DNA from 2 places in the Paenibacillus sp. FSL R5-0713 genome. Region 2 is predicted to be linked to the other one. Evidence: a T-box and tRNA genes for the amino acid it is inferred to sense, from the RefSeq annotation. Region 2 holds a T-box; the other holds one or more tRNA genes.
The links. The T-box of region 2 lies ahead of trpS (tryptophan--tRNA ligase). A T-box ahead of a tRNA ligase gene usually reads a tRNA of that ligase, here a tRNA-Trp.
Positions count from the first base shown of each region.

Region 1: it encodes a tRNA-Trp, which carries the amino acid that the T-box ahead of trpS (tryptophan--tRNA ligase) is inferred to sense. The anticodon was not compared.

Region 1 covers NZ_CP150229.1:5,647,416-5,654,274, forward strand. Annotated here, with positions in the region: gene MKZ12_RS25115 (helix-turn-helix domain-containing protein) at 1-1,605, shown strand, start outside; gene MKZ12_RS25120 (methyltransferase domain-containing protein) at 1,965-2,891, opposite strand; tRNA gene MKZ12_RS25125 (tRNA-Leu) at 3,056-3,134, opposite strand; tRNA gene MKZ12_RS25130 (tRNA-Cys) at 3,141-3,214, opposite strand; tRNA gene MKZ12_RS25135 (tRNA-Gly) at 3,221-3,295, opposite strand; tRNA gene MKZ12_RS25140 (tRNA-Gln) at 3,300-3,374, opposite strand; tRNA gene MKZ12_RS25145 (tRNA-His) at 3,397-3,469, opposite strand; tRNA gene MKZ12_RS25150 (tRNA-Trp) at 3,500-3,573, opposite strand; tRNA gene MKZ12_RS25155 (tRNA-Tyr) at 3,580-3,665, opposite strand; tRNA gene MKZ12_RS25160 (tRNA-Thr) at 3,675-3,750, opposite strand; tRNA gene MKZ12_RS25165 (tRNA-Phe) at 3,771-3,846, opposite strand; tRNA gene MKZ12_RS25170 (tRNA-Asp) at 3,942-4,019, opposite strand; tRNA gene MKZ12_RS25175 (tRNA-Met) at 4,045-4,118, opposite strand; tRNA gene MKZ12_RS25180 (tRNA-Val) at 4,137-4,212, opposite strand; tRNA gene MKZ12_RS25185 (tRNA-Glu) at 4,280-4,351, opposite strand; tRNA gene MKZ12_RS25190 (tRNA-Ser) at 4,361-4,452, opposite strand; tRNA gene MKZ12_RS25195 (tRNA-Asn) at 4,456-4,531, opposite strand; rRNA gene MKZ12_RS25200 (23S ribosomal RNA) at 4,598-6,859, opposite strand, start outside.
Region 2 covers NZ_CP150229.1:5,542,653-5,549,511, forward strand. Annotated here, with positions in the region: gene MKZ12_RS24645 (metal-dependent hydrolase) at 1-831, shown strand, start outside; gene MKZ12_RS24650 (alpha/beta-type small acid-soluble spore protein) at 946-1,164, opposite strand; gene MKZ12_RS24655 (hypothetical protein) at 1,285-1,485, shown strand; gene trpS (tryptophan--tRNA ligase) at 1,601-2,593, opposite strand; T-box leader at 2,668-2,935, opposite strand; gene MKZ12_RS24665 (aldose 1-epimerase) at 3,180-4,154, shown strand; gene MKZ12_RS24670 (alpha/beta-type small acid-soluble spore protein) at 4,332-4,565, shown strand; gene MKZ12_RS24675 (O-methyltransferase) at 4,644-5,057, opposite strand; gene MKZ12_RS24680 (M3 family oligoendopeptidase) at 5,342-6,859, opposite strand, start outside.

The DNA.
Region 1 (6,859 bases), 100 kb from region 2:
TCAACAGGCTTTGAAAAACGAGAAGTTAAGATCGCGGGTACACCTTATTCCCTGACGTATAGCCCTACTACCTTAAAAGGATGGACTTATGTCCTAATCTCACCTACGAACGTTCTGACACAAGAATATATCGATATTGGATTACACACTTTGTATATCAGTCTCTTCCTGCTTTTACTTTCATTATTGCTTGCCTGGCTCGGTTCCAAACGAATGCTTGTACCGATTCGGAAGCTCTTAACCCAACTTGGTGACAACAGGCTGTCCAAAGACGGAGGCACCTTCACTCAGCAACCAACTGAGCTGTCTGACGAGTTCGAACAGATTAGAGCAGGTGTGTCAGAATTATCTGCATCTCGCTCCCAACTGGAGAACACACTCAATAAGCATCTTTTACAGATTCGCACTCATCTTATGATGAATCTGTTCCAGGATAAAATCTCTGTTCATACTCTTCATGACACCATGCATGAATATGGCTTCACGCGTCAGCTTCGGGAATGGCAACAAATTGCTGTTATCACACTACAGGCCGATCTCGTTAATCATACAAAATATAGTGCTAATGATCGTGACCTCCTGTTATTCGCTATTCAAAATATATTAGAGGAAACGGTGGTGCATGACCAACAATTGCTTCCCATTGTTATGGAACAAACGGTAGTCACGGTGATTGGCACTGTTGAAGAGGATCAATTTGTTTTTTCACAGCAGCTATATGTATTAACAGACCAGTTACAACACCAAATTAATAAAATTCTAGCTCTTCAAGTTAGCATAGGCTTCAGCCAGCCGCATAACTCCTTATACCACATTCCTCAGGCTTATTTAGAGGCAATGGAGGCACTGAAGCATCGGATGAAGCTGGGCCCAGGTATTATCTTTCAGTATGAGAACATTGATCATTATGCTCCCACTTGCTCCATGACCTACCCAGAATCATTGGAATATTCGTTGATCCAAGCTATTCAAAGTGCGGATGAAGTCCAGGCACCTACTCTTCTGCAACAACTTCTTGAAGTGATCTTTGGTATGGAGTGTTCCCCAGAAGAATATCAGGTGGCTCTTACGAGGCTGCTCACGCATATTTTGCAGATGACTCAGGATTCCGGCATACGTCTCGGGCAGATCTCACAAGGCCGTGGATCGATGTTTCATGAACTTCATCGTTTGCAGTACGCTGCTGAAGTTGAGGAATGGTTTAACCATCAAGTCATCTTGCCCGTCATTCAGGTTTTTAAAGCGAGACAGGTTGCCCAATATCAGCATATATCAGAGAAAATGATTGCCATGATTCATCAAGATTATGATAAGGATCTGACGCTTGAGCAGTGTGCCTTGAAGCTTCACTACAATGCCAACTACTTAAGTAGTGTTTTTCGTAAAGAGACAGGCTGTTCATTTAGTGAATATTTAACCAAGTACCGATTTAACATCGCTAAAAAATGGCTGGACGAAAGTGATCTAACCGTTAAAGATATCGCAGCACGACTTAGGTACAACAATCCGCAAAATTTCATTCGGTCATTTCGTAAATGGGAAGGAATCACCCCCGGTCAGTATCGTGAGCGTAAGCAGAATGCAGAACTATGCAGTAGGAAGTAAACTACGTGTTTCGTTTCGTGTTTCGTGTCTCGTGTCGAGTTTCAGGCTTAGTTTTTACCGTGGTCTCGATATTGGATTTAAGTATTCCTTTAGCCCATATGCAGTTCATTGATTAAGCTTTATAGGCTCAAGGAATCGAGGACTTGGATCAATGCACTTTAAGTTTTAATGAAATTAAAAAAAAGAGAGAGCAACGATCCTGCTCTCTCTTGTAATAACTTACCTTCAAACTTCATCTGTTTCACATATACATCTTCTTGTGTGCCAGCGTGAGGCTTCCTAGCGTCATCTCAGACGTTAGACCACGTTGTTTCTCCCGATTGCTGATTCTCCTTGTACACATAACAAGCCTATACGATTTATCGCTTATCCTTAATATGAACTGTTTTCATGTTTGGCTGTTCAAGTTGGATCAGAATCTTCCCGAACCTTGCTCCACGTGAGAAGGTCACCGTACGATCCTTGTATGTATCTTGGATGTATTTCTCAGCCAGACTAAGAGAATCTTCATCCGATGGTAACTCATACGTATTAAGCAATTCTGGCAGCTTGTCGATAATCTCTTCCACTGGTACTTCAAATGAGTTAACTTCTCTCGTAATGATCATAGTGTATGAATAACCTTTTAAATACAGTAACTGTTGAATATATCCCATATCACCAGCCTTGTATGTAGAAGTTACCCCCAGTACATCCTTAAGTTCATCCATTAATGTGTGTTCCTTCTGTCCAGCCATAGTGCTTATATACACATACTTCCGGGCACAGTTGATTGCCTGCTCGATCGTTTCCCAATCTGACATTGCCGGACACATGGATGCAAATGCAAAGTCATATTTCTTCTCCCAGCCTTTATCCTGAATGGAGATTTCCTCATACCGTTCTTTAACGATTTCGATATTAGATTCAAGAGCTGTAGGTATCGTCTCTTTCATCAGGGAGACAAGCAACTCAGATGGTTCAACTGCAGTCACAATTGCTCCCTTTTCTGCAAAAGGAATGGTGAATATGCCCGAAGCAGCTCCAATGTCCAAAATGGATAATCCCTCGAACTCCACACCTTGATTCTCAATCCAATTCATAATACGCTCAGAACGTTGCTTCCCTTCTTCAGAGAACGACTGTACATGATAATCCCTAGCCCATCGTTCAAATGCTTCTTCTGTATTAAATGGGGCGCTTTTCTTTTTATATTTTGGACTTCTCGGACGATTTTTCCATGCCTCTTCCCATACAGAAAGATTAAATAACAGATCGGTATCCGATACATTTTTTTCATTATTCACTTTGCTTCACTCCCTCTAAATTAAAGACTTTACTTATCTACAATATACTGAATATAATCATACGTCAATGTTTATTAAAGTCCAATATTCTTTACTGTACAAAAATCTGCATAAAATAAAATAGCCCTACACATTGCATAAGCAACATGTAGGGCTATTCAATATACCGGCGAGAGGACTCGAACCTCCACGGTTTCCCACTCGATTTTGAGTCGAGCGCGTCTGCCATTCCGCCACGCCGGCATATACTGGAGGCGCCACCCAGATTCGAACTGGGGATAAAGCTTTTGCAGAGCTGTGCCTTACCACTTGGCTATGGCGCCATATTTTGGAGCGGACGACGGGAATCGAACCCGCGACCCTCGCCTTGGCAAGGCGATGCTCTACCGCTGAGCCACGTCCGCATAATGGCTGGGGATATAGGATTTGAACCTATGCATGACGGAGTCAAAGTCCGTTGCCTTACCGCTTGGCTAATCCCCAATAAAAAATGAAAAAACAAAGGGGCGATCGAGGGGAATTGAACCCCCGAATGCCGGATCCACAAACCGGTGCGTTAACCACTTCGCCACGATCGCCACAAAAGGTTAAATTTCTTAAAAGTTAATTGGCAGGGGCAGCAGGAATTGAACCCACACCAACGGTTTTGGAGACCGTTGTTCTACCTTTAAACTATGCCCCTAAAAACTGGTGGAGGATGATGGATTCGAACCACCGAACCCGTACGGGAGCAGATTTACAGTCTGATGCGTTTGGCCACTTCGCTAATCCTCCAGGATTACATGGTGCCGGCGAGAGGACTTGAACCCCCAACCTACTGATTACAAGTCAGTTGCTCTACCAGTTGAGCTACACCGGCATATTAAATTGTTTTGAAAATGGTGGCTCGGGACGGAATCGAACCGCCGACACGAGGATTTTCAGTCCTCTGCTCTACCGACTGAGCTACCGAGCCATAATAAAGTCTAATCTTAATTCCTTACACTTTATATAGGGCATCAGTGCCATACAGCAGATGTAGTGAACAGTTTGCCTCATGTAAAGATTAAATGGCGGAACCGACGGGATTCGAACCCGCGATCTCCTGCGTGACAGGCAGGCATGTTAGGCCAACTACACCACGGTTCCATAGTACTTTCACAAGGAAAGTTAATTGCGGGGGCAGGATTTGAACCTGCGGCCTTCGGGTTATGAGCCCGACGAGCTACCGGGCTGCTCCACCCCGCGTCGTTATAAAATATAATATGGTGGAGGCTGAGGGGATCGAACCCCCGACCCTCTGCTTGTAAGGCAGATGCTCTCCCAGCTGAGCTAAGCCTCCGAACAACACATTTATGATCATATCACAATCTTGTTGTAAAAATCAACTTCTTTTTTTGAAGTTAATATGACCCGTAGGGGATTCGAACCCCTGTTACCTCCGTGAAAGGGAGGTGTCTTAACCCCTTGACCAACGGGCCTTGTTATTATGGCGGAGAGAGAGGGATTCGAACCCTCGAGACGCTTGTGACGCCTACACGATTTCCAATCGTGCTCCTTCGGCCAGCTCGGACACCTCTCCATATGGCTCCCCGAACAGGGCTCGAACCTGTGACAACTCGATTAACAGTCGAGTGCTCTACCAACTGAGCTATCAGGGAATATGCTTCAGAGATCGTTCTCTGAAAACTAGATTCGAAACGAAACATGCGAATTACAACTTGCTATTGGATAAGCCCTCGACCGATTAGTACTGGTCAGCTCCATGCATTGCTGCACTTCCACCCCCAGCCTATCTACCTCGTCGTCTTCAAGGGGTCTTACATACTGGGAAATCTCATCTTGAGGGGGGCTTCACGCTTAGATGCTTTCAGCGTTTATCCCGTCCGTACATAGCTACCCAGCGGTGCTCCTGGCGGAACAACTGGTACACCAGCGGTACGTCCATCCCGGTCCTCTCGTACTAAGGACAGCTCCTCTCAAATTTCCTACGCCCACGACAGATAGGGACCGAACTGTCTCACGACGTTCTGAACCCAGCTCGCGTACCGCTTTAATGGGCGAACAGCCCAACCCTTGGGACCTACTTCAGCCCCAGGATGCGATGAGCCGACATCGAGGTGCCAAACCTCCCCGTCGATGTGGACTCTTGGGGGAGATAAGCCTGTTATCCCCAGGGTAGCTTTTATCCGTTGAGCGATGGCCCTTCCATGCGGTACCACCGGATCACTAAGCCCGACTTTCGTCCCTGCTCGACTTGTAGGTCTCGCAGTCAAGCTCCCTTATGCCTTTGCACTCTTCGAATGATTTCCAACCATTCTGAGGGAACCTTTGGGCGCCTCCGTTACTCTTTAGGAGGCGACCGCCCCAGTCAAACTGCCCACCTGACACTGTCCCCGCACCGGATTACGGTACCAGGTTAGAACCTAGATACGATCAGGGTGGTATCCCAACGTTGCCTCCACGCAAGCTGGCGCTCACGCTTCAAAGGCTCCCACCTATCCTGTACAGATCGTACCCAAATTCAATATCAAGCTGCAGTAAAGCTCCATGGGGTCTTTCCGTCTTGTCGCGGGTAACCTGCATCTTCACAGGTATTAAAATTTCACCGGATCTCTCGTTGAGACAGCGCCCAAGTCGTTACGCCATTCGTGCGGGTCAGAATTTACCTGACAAGGAATTTCGCTACCTTAGGACCGTTATAGTTACGGCCGCCGTTTACTGGGGCTTCGGTTCACAGCTTCGGATTGCTCCTAACCACTCCCCTTAACCTTCCAGCACCGGGCAGGCGTCAGCCCGTATACTTCGCCTTACGGCTTCGCACAGACCTGTGTTTTTGCTAAACAGTCGCTTGGGCCTTTTCACTGCGGCCCCCTCGTGCTATTCACACTACCGGGGCACCCCTTCTCCCGAAGTTACGGGGTCATTTTGCCGAGTTCCTTAACGAGAGTTCTTCCGCGCGCCTTAGAATACTCTTCTCGCCTACCTGTGTCGGTTTGCGGTACGGGCACCTTCACCTGGCTAGAGGCTTTTCTTGGCAGTGTGAGATCATGACCTTCGCTACTACAATTTTCGCTCCCCATCACAGCTCAGCCTTAATGATGTGCGGATTTGCCTACACATCAGCCTTACTGCTTAGACGGACATCCATCAGTCCGCGTCACTACCCTACTGCGTCCCCCCATTGCTCATAACGGCTTACGGTGGTACAGGAATTTCGACCTGTTGTCCTTCGACTACGCCTTTCGGCCTCGCCTTAGGTCCCGACTTACCCTGAGCGGACGAGCCTTCCTCAGGAACCCTTAGGCTTTCGGCGGATCAGATTCTCACTGATCTTTTCGTTACTCATACCGGCATTCTCACTTGTATAATGTCCAGCGCTCCTTACGGTACACCTTCAACCCTTATACAACGCTCCCCTACCCCTGATGCAAGCATCAAGCCATAGCTTCGGTGGTGTGTTTAGCCCCGTTACATTTTCGGCGCAGAGTCACTCGACCAGTGAGCTATTACGCACTCTTTCAATGGTGGCTGCTTCTAAGCCAACATCCTGGTTGTCTGTGCAACTCCACATCCTTTCCCACTTAACACACACTTGGGGACCTTAGCTGATGGTCTGGGCTGTTTCCCTTTTGACAATGGATCTTAGCACTCACTGTCTGACTCCCGGAAGTAAGTCTATGGCATTCGGAGTTTGACTGAGCTTGGTAACCCTTGCGGGCCCCGCACCCAATCAGTGCTCTACCTCCACGACTCTGTTTTCCGAGGCTAGCCCTAAAGCTATTTCGGGGAGAACCAGCTATCTCCGAGTTCGATTGGAATTTCTCCGCTACCCCCACCTCATCCCCGCACTTTTCAACGTGCGTGGGTTCGGGCCTCCAGTGCGTGTTACCGCACCTTCACCCTGGACAGGGGTAGATCACCCGGTTTCGGGTCTACGTCCACGTACTACATCGCCCTATTCAGACTCGCTTTCGCTGCGGCTCCGG
Region 2 (6,859 bases):
CGTCTCAAAAGCAACTCACTTTACATTCGGAATCATCGGGGCTTGTCACACTCTCTGCCATTTCTCCTGTTATGGGTTCTGCTCATCACCGGCGTCATTGCCCTGATATTCCCTGGTGTCCCCATTGGACACGTTGCCATCTGGACCGCTGTAGCCGTAGGCTTTCACGTATTCACCGATCTGTTCAACACCTATGGAACCCAAGCCGCCCGGCCTTTTACGGAACGCTGGATCGCCTGGAACATCATTCATATTTTTGATCCGTTTCTATTCACTACGCATGTCGTAGCTATCCTGTTATGGGCCTTTGATCTGATCGCCCCTGCACCACTCTTCGTTACGCTGTATAGTTTGACCGGTATATATTATATATGGCGAACGATTGCTCGTGCACAAGCGGTCAGAAAAGTCAGACGTTTAGATAATAGCCCAGAACAGGCTAAATACATCGTCATTCCAACGATATCCTGGAATCGCTGGCATGTGGTTAAACGAGTCGAGGACGGCAGTTATGTGATCGGCAAAATGGATGGTTCTAATCTGGTATGGAGTCTGCACGCCTCGTCTTCTACTCATGCGGCCGTTGCTGCTTCACGCAAATCACCGGAAGTCAGTGCTTTCCTCTACTTCACCTCTTATGCGGTGGCAGAAGTGGAAGAACTGCCTGCCGGTTACAAGGTCCGCTGGGCAGATGTACGTTATCGACACCGAAAACAATATCCATTTGTCGCTGTAATTGTGATGGACCGGAATTTTGAAACGATTGATACGTATGTAGGCTGGTTAAGCGATGAGAAGATGGATAAAAAACTTTTATCCGCACGCCCTTGACGAAGTGAGCATGGCAAGGCACAATCAATTATAGGAACTGATACGCGAGAAAGCCCGGAGCGTTTCCGCCCCGGGCTTTCTGTTTATTCTTTTATTGCTGTTGGTTAAGATAAATTATTTGCCAGACCCAGCCAGAGACTGCTCAGCGATTTGTACCAGACGTTTGGTGATATATCCACCCAAAGATCCTGTTTCACGGGAAGTGTAGTTACCATAGTAACCATCTTGCGGGATAGTTACACCTAGTTCCTGTGCAGCCTCCATTTTCAATTGTTGCAATGCAGAATTTGCTTGAGGTACCACCAAGTTGTTAGAACGAGATCCTTGAGCCATATTTATAATCTCCCTTCAATCTGTGTCTGTAATGTCATTGCAAGCTTGCAAGATTATTATGGCTCGTAGGCTTCAGGTTATACGGAATTTTACTAAATTTGTAGATGGAGGTTTTTCCCAATGAGCAAAGGTTTATCCTTATGGTTCGCATTTTCATCCATTATCTTGTTAACGGTTACAGCAATCACAATCTCTTACTCCGGTTGGCTTGCTACGCTCTTGTTCGTCCTGTCCATTGCCAACATTGGCTGGGGCTTTGTCATTCGTGCCAAAAAAGAACGGCAGGAAGTTCGCTCGGCTACTTCAGAGCCCACTTCTTGAGCAGGTCATATTCTAACGCAAGTTTGAACGTATAAATAAAGAGGAGCCCTTAATAGGACTCCTCTTTATTTATGTTAACTATTCATTTCTTTAACTATAATTTTGTTCAGCAGCACTACAGTTTACGTCTAGGAACAAACCCCATACGTTCTTTCACTGCATTCAACGTTTGAGAAGCAACTTCTTCTGCACGACGAGCTGACGTCTCCAGAACATCGGCCAATTCGCCAGACTCGCGAATCTCATTATATCGTTGTTGCAGCGGTTCGATAACAGACACAACCACTTCAGCCAGTTCTTTTTTGAACGGACCGTACATCTTGCCTTCATAACGCTCAGCTACTTCCTTAAGCGTCATACCCGCACATTCCGCGTAGATACTCATCAGGTTACTAACTTCCGGTTTGTTTGCCGGATCATAGACGACTTCACGTCCCGAATCTGTAGTGGCACGGCTGATCTTTTTGCGAATGACATCCGGCGGATCCAGCAAGGCAATATAGCTGCCGGCATTAGGATTACTTTTACTCATCTTCGAAGAGGCATCATCAAGTGACATTACCCGTGCACCTACCTGTGGGATATACGGATCTGGAATGGTGAAGTACTCCCCATAACGGTGGTTAAAACGCCCAGCCAGATCACGTGTCAGCTCCAGATGCTGCTTCTGGTCTTCACCTACTGGTACAAGATCAGCATTGTATAACAAAATATCAGCCGCCATTAATGATGGATACACGAACAGTCCGGCACCAACGGAATCTTTACCGGATGATTTATCCTTAAACTGAGTCATACGTTCAAGCTCACCCATGGAGGTCAGCGTCGTCATCAACCAGCCCAATTCGGCGTGCTGCGGTACATGGGATTGCAGAAATACGTTAGATTTCGAAGGATCAATACCTGCTGCAAGAAACAGCGCAGCTACCGCTTCCGATTGTTCACGCAATGCTGCTGGCTCTTGAGCCACGGTAATGGCATGAAGATCTACCACCATGAAATGACATTGATAGTCATGCTGGAGTTTTACAAAATTTTTGATTGCACCAATATAGTTGCCCAATGTGAGCTTACCACTTGGTTGAATACCTGAAAGTACTGTTTTCATTGCACATAACGCCTCCCTGATTGTATATAAAAAGCTCCTGCCATTCTCTGCGAACGCAAAAAGGCCCCACATCCGCAAGGGACGTGAGACCGTGGTGCCACCCTTATTCGCTTTTCTTCCATTGCCCCTGACCCTCAATCAAGTCAAGCTGAAGAAACGCCTTCATTGTTCCGTAACGTGGATTATACGGCAGACTCTAGTGAGGCAAGCCCGCCTCTGGCTTAACCTGTTCAAATCCACACTCAAGGGTCCATTCAGTAAAGAGTTCACACCGGTTCGCATCAACCACCGGCTTTCTGAAGAGAATTCTCTTGGCCTACTTATCCCTGTCATCGATTTATATCATTCAATTTGAATACGTACCTTTAGAGTTCCATCTTAATGCGCACAGGCGCGAATGTCAAAATGAGTTGAACTTTTTTACCCGAGACACCGAAATCTGTTATGATGGAATTGCTTATTAACATGCCTGCTTCACAAGAAGCAGCGCAGGAAATAGCTGGCATGTACACAATGACACGCCTGCAGCAGTCCAATCATTACAACTGCTCGCAGACAGATTTCAAGTGGGAAAAGGAGCATCGATATGAAACAAGTGACCAAAGGCCAATGGAATGGTTACGACACGTATATCCTACATAGCCGTGAATTGGAAATCACCCTGCTGCCACGTCTTGGAAATAACATTATTTCTATTCGGGATTTAGTGCAGGACAGGGATATCGTCCGCCGTCCGGATGAAGACGATCTTGCCTTTTATCTGCAGAAGCCGTACCATTTTGGCGTTCCTCTCCTGATTCCACCAGGACGCATTCATCGGGGACAATTCGAATATGAAGGTGTCCGTTACCAGTTCGATCAGAACACGGCAAATGACAACCATATTCACGGTCTCCACCGTACCCAATCCTGGTGTGTCAGTGATATCGAGGAAGATGAAGACGGATGTGCAATTACGACCGAATTATTGACTGAAAATGAAGAACACTGGATGGCTCAATTCCCGATTCCTCTGAAACTTGAGATGACGTTCAGTCTGCAAAACGCTGTATTTAGCCAGCGTCTGCGAGTCACCAATCTGAGCTCAACGCCTGCTCCTTTTGGGATGGGCTATCATACATGGTTTTTGTTAGACGGCAAACCTGCCGATTGGACACTGCAACTTCCTGTTTCCGGAATATACGGTCAGAATGAAGAACAACTACCAACAGGTGAGCTGGAATCCCTGGGTGAATGGTCTGCTCTTAACGAAGGCATCAACTTGCAGGGACGTAACTGGGATACGCTGTTGAAAGCTACCGAAGGTGAACCGGCTGCGGCTTACTTACGGAGGCAAGATGGATATACGCTGAAATATTCAGCAGATGAAACATTTTTCAAACACTGGGTTCTCTTCACCAAAGGGGAATCCGATCAGTTTTTGTGCATTGAACCGTACACTTGGCTTCCGGATGCACCTAATTTGGATTTATCGGATGAACAGACGGGATTGATTCGCCTGGAACCGGAACAGCCTGTTGAGCTATTTACACGTATTGAGGTTATACCTCCTACAGACTAAGTGAGCTGATCAACATATATTTCGATACCATGTACAACTTGCCGACCCACATTGGGTCGGCTTTTTTATGTGATCCGCGCACCAATAATTAACCATATATTTCCTTACGCCATATCATGTATATTTCCTTATTCTCTAACCATACTAACATCACCAACCCATAAGGAGGTGACACATATGTACGGAGGTCAAAACCAAGGTAGCGGTAGCCGCTCCAACAACCTGGTCGTTCCCCAAGCAACTGCAGCATTGCAACAATTGAAAATGGAAGCTGCACAAGAGCTGGGTGTAACTATTCCACAAGATGGTTACTACGGTAACTATACTTCCCGTGAGACAGGTTCTCTGGGTGGATACATCACTAAACGTCTGGTGCAAATCGCTGAGCAGCAATTATCGGGTCGTTCGTAAGCTCGTAATTATTGCTTGAGCTAAGCAGAATCCAAAAGCGGCCTTCTTCGGAAGTGCCGCTTTCTCTTGTGTAACGAATTATGAGGTCGACTCCATATCAGAATCCTTGTATGTATTGGTTCTAGGGTAACGAATCATGAGACTCGCCATATTGTAATTGGACTCCATTGTTGCATCTACCAGAATCATACCTTGTCTTACTGTGAAGTCGTACGATATTTCGCCATGTGTCCAATTGCGTTTGAATTTCAAAGTTTCCAGTGCCATCGCCCGGAAAGAAGTTCTCTGGGTTTCGTTTAGTCCCTTCTCTTCCAAATCCATCTGCCCATCCCGTCCAGTTATCGGATTATGTCGAATACCGAACTTCCCAATTACGTTGTTTCGTATTTGCACAAAAACTACTCCTGAATCTAACCCTGACAACTCATGATCAAGCTCTTTAAATACTAAATCTAACTGACGTGCTAATGAAAGCTGGTCGATTTTCATAATAACACTCCTCCTACATGCTTATAGTCCTATGTAACAAGGACTTACGGCTCATTATATGACATCATTTGCGCATGTTCAACAAACAACGGCAAACTTGGGTATTTTTAACTATAAATTGCGCAATTAATTGCCATTCCCCTTCCTTAAAGTGAGTTTTTTCGTTCATTTGCGACAAAATATTTGAGAATCAAAAATAAGGATTCTGTACAAAAAAAGGCTGCAATCCTGTGTTTGTTAACACGGAATTGCAGCCTTTCATATATATTCAACCTATTACATTCAACCTATTTTTGGGGTGCTGTCATCTGCAAAAACTGCTCAATATCGGCAATAACCAAGTCCGCAGCATTTTGCCAGAATTCCGGTTGTGTCAGGTCTGTACCCAGATGTTTCTGAGCAAGTTCTTCGACCGTCATACGCCCTGTATCTCGTAACAAATCATCATATTTATCTGCAAATGCTGTGCCTTCTTGCTGTGCTCTCGCATAGATTCCCGCACTGAACATGTACCCAAACGTGTATGGGAAGTTATAGAATGGCACACCTGTCAGATAGAAATGCAGCTTGGATGCCCAGAAATGTGGATGATCTGATGCAAGTACACCACAGAACGCTTCCTGCTGAGCATCCACCATTAATTGGGATAGTTCATCCGCGTTAACCAGGCCTTTTTTGCGTTGTTCATAGAAACGATTCTCAAACAGGAACCGGGCATGGATATTCATAAAGAAAGCCACACTTCGCTGTATCTTGTCTTCCAACAAAGCCAGCTTCTCTTGCTCATCTGTTGCCGCCTGCACAAGGGCATCTGCTACAATCAATTCAGCAAACGTGGACGCTGTCTCAGCCACATTCATCGCGTAACGTTGATTCAATGCAGGCAACTCTTCCATAATGTGTTGATGATATCCATGACCAAGTTCATGCGCAAGAGTCGACACATTAGACGGTGTCCCGGAGAAGGTCATGAAAATTCGGGTTGCTTTGCTACGTGGCAAAGATGTACAGAATCCTCCCGGACGCTTGCCGGGGCGGTCTTCAGCTTCAATCCAGCGTTTCTCAAAAGCCATCTCTGCAAACGAGGAGAGCTTAGGACTGAACTTGGCAAACTGTTCAACGATATTGATAGCTGCCTCATCGTAAGTGATTTTGCCACTCGACTTACCTACAGGGGCGTCTACATCGCTCCAACTGAGCTTGTCTACCCCGAGCAGTTCTGCCTTGCGCTCCAGATATTGAACAAGTGCAGGTTTGGCACCATTAATTACATCCCACATCGTATCCAGTGTCTGACGGGACATCCGGTTGATGGCCAGAGGTTCCTTGAGGATATCATGCCAGCCACGTTTCTCATATAACTTCAGACGGAATCCCGCGAGGTGGTTCAGTGTGTCTGCGCAGAAATCTTCGACATCCGTCCAAGCCTGTTCCCAGTTTGCAAATACCGTCTCGCGTACATTCCGATCACTATCGCTCAGCTTGTTGGCAGCTTGCCCTGCCGACAGCATGACCGTTTCCCCATTTTGCTCAAATGGAATGTTCACCTTGCTGACAATCGTGTTATAGAATTTGCCCCAACCATGGTAACCATCCACACCCAGATCCAGTGCAAGACCTTCAAGTTCCGGCGACAGCTTCTCACGAGCCAACGTGCGACTCTCGTTCAGTACAAATGCAAGCGGCTGAATATCCTCCCGAGCAATCCAGGCGTCCCACACCGAATCTGACGTCTGACTGAGTGTATTATCGAACTTCGATTTGCTGCCGTTCAGCATCGCAGCAATAGAACTGATGGCCCCCTG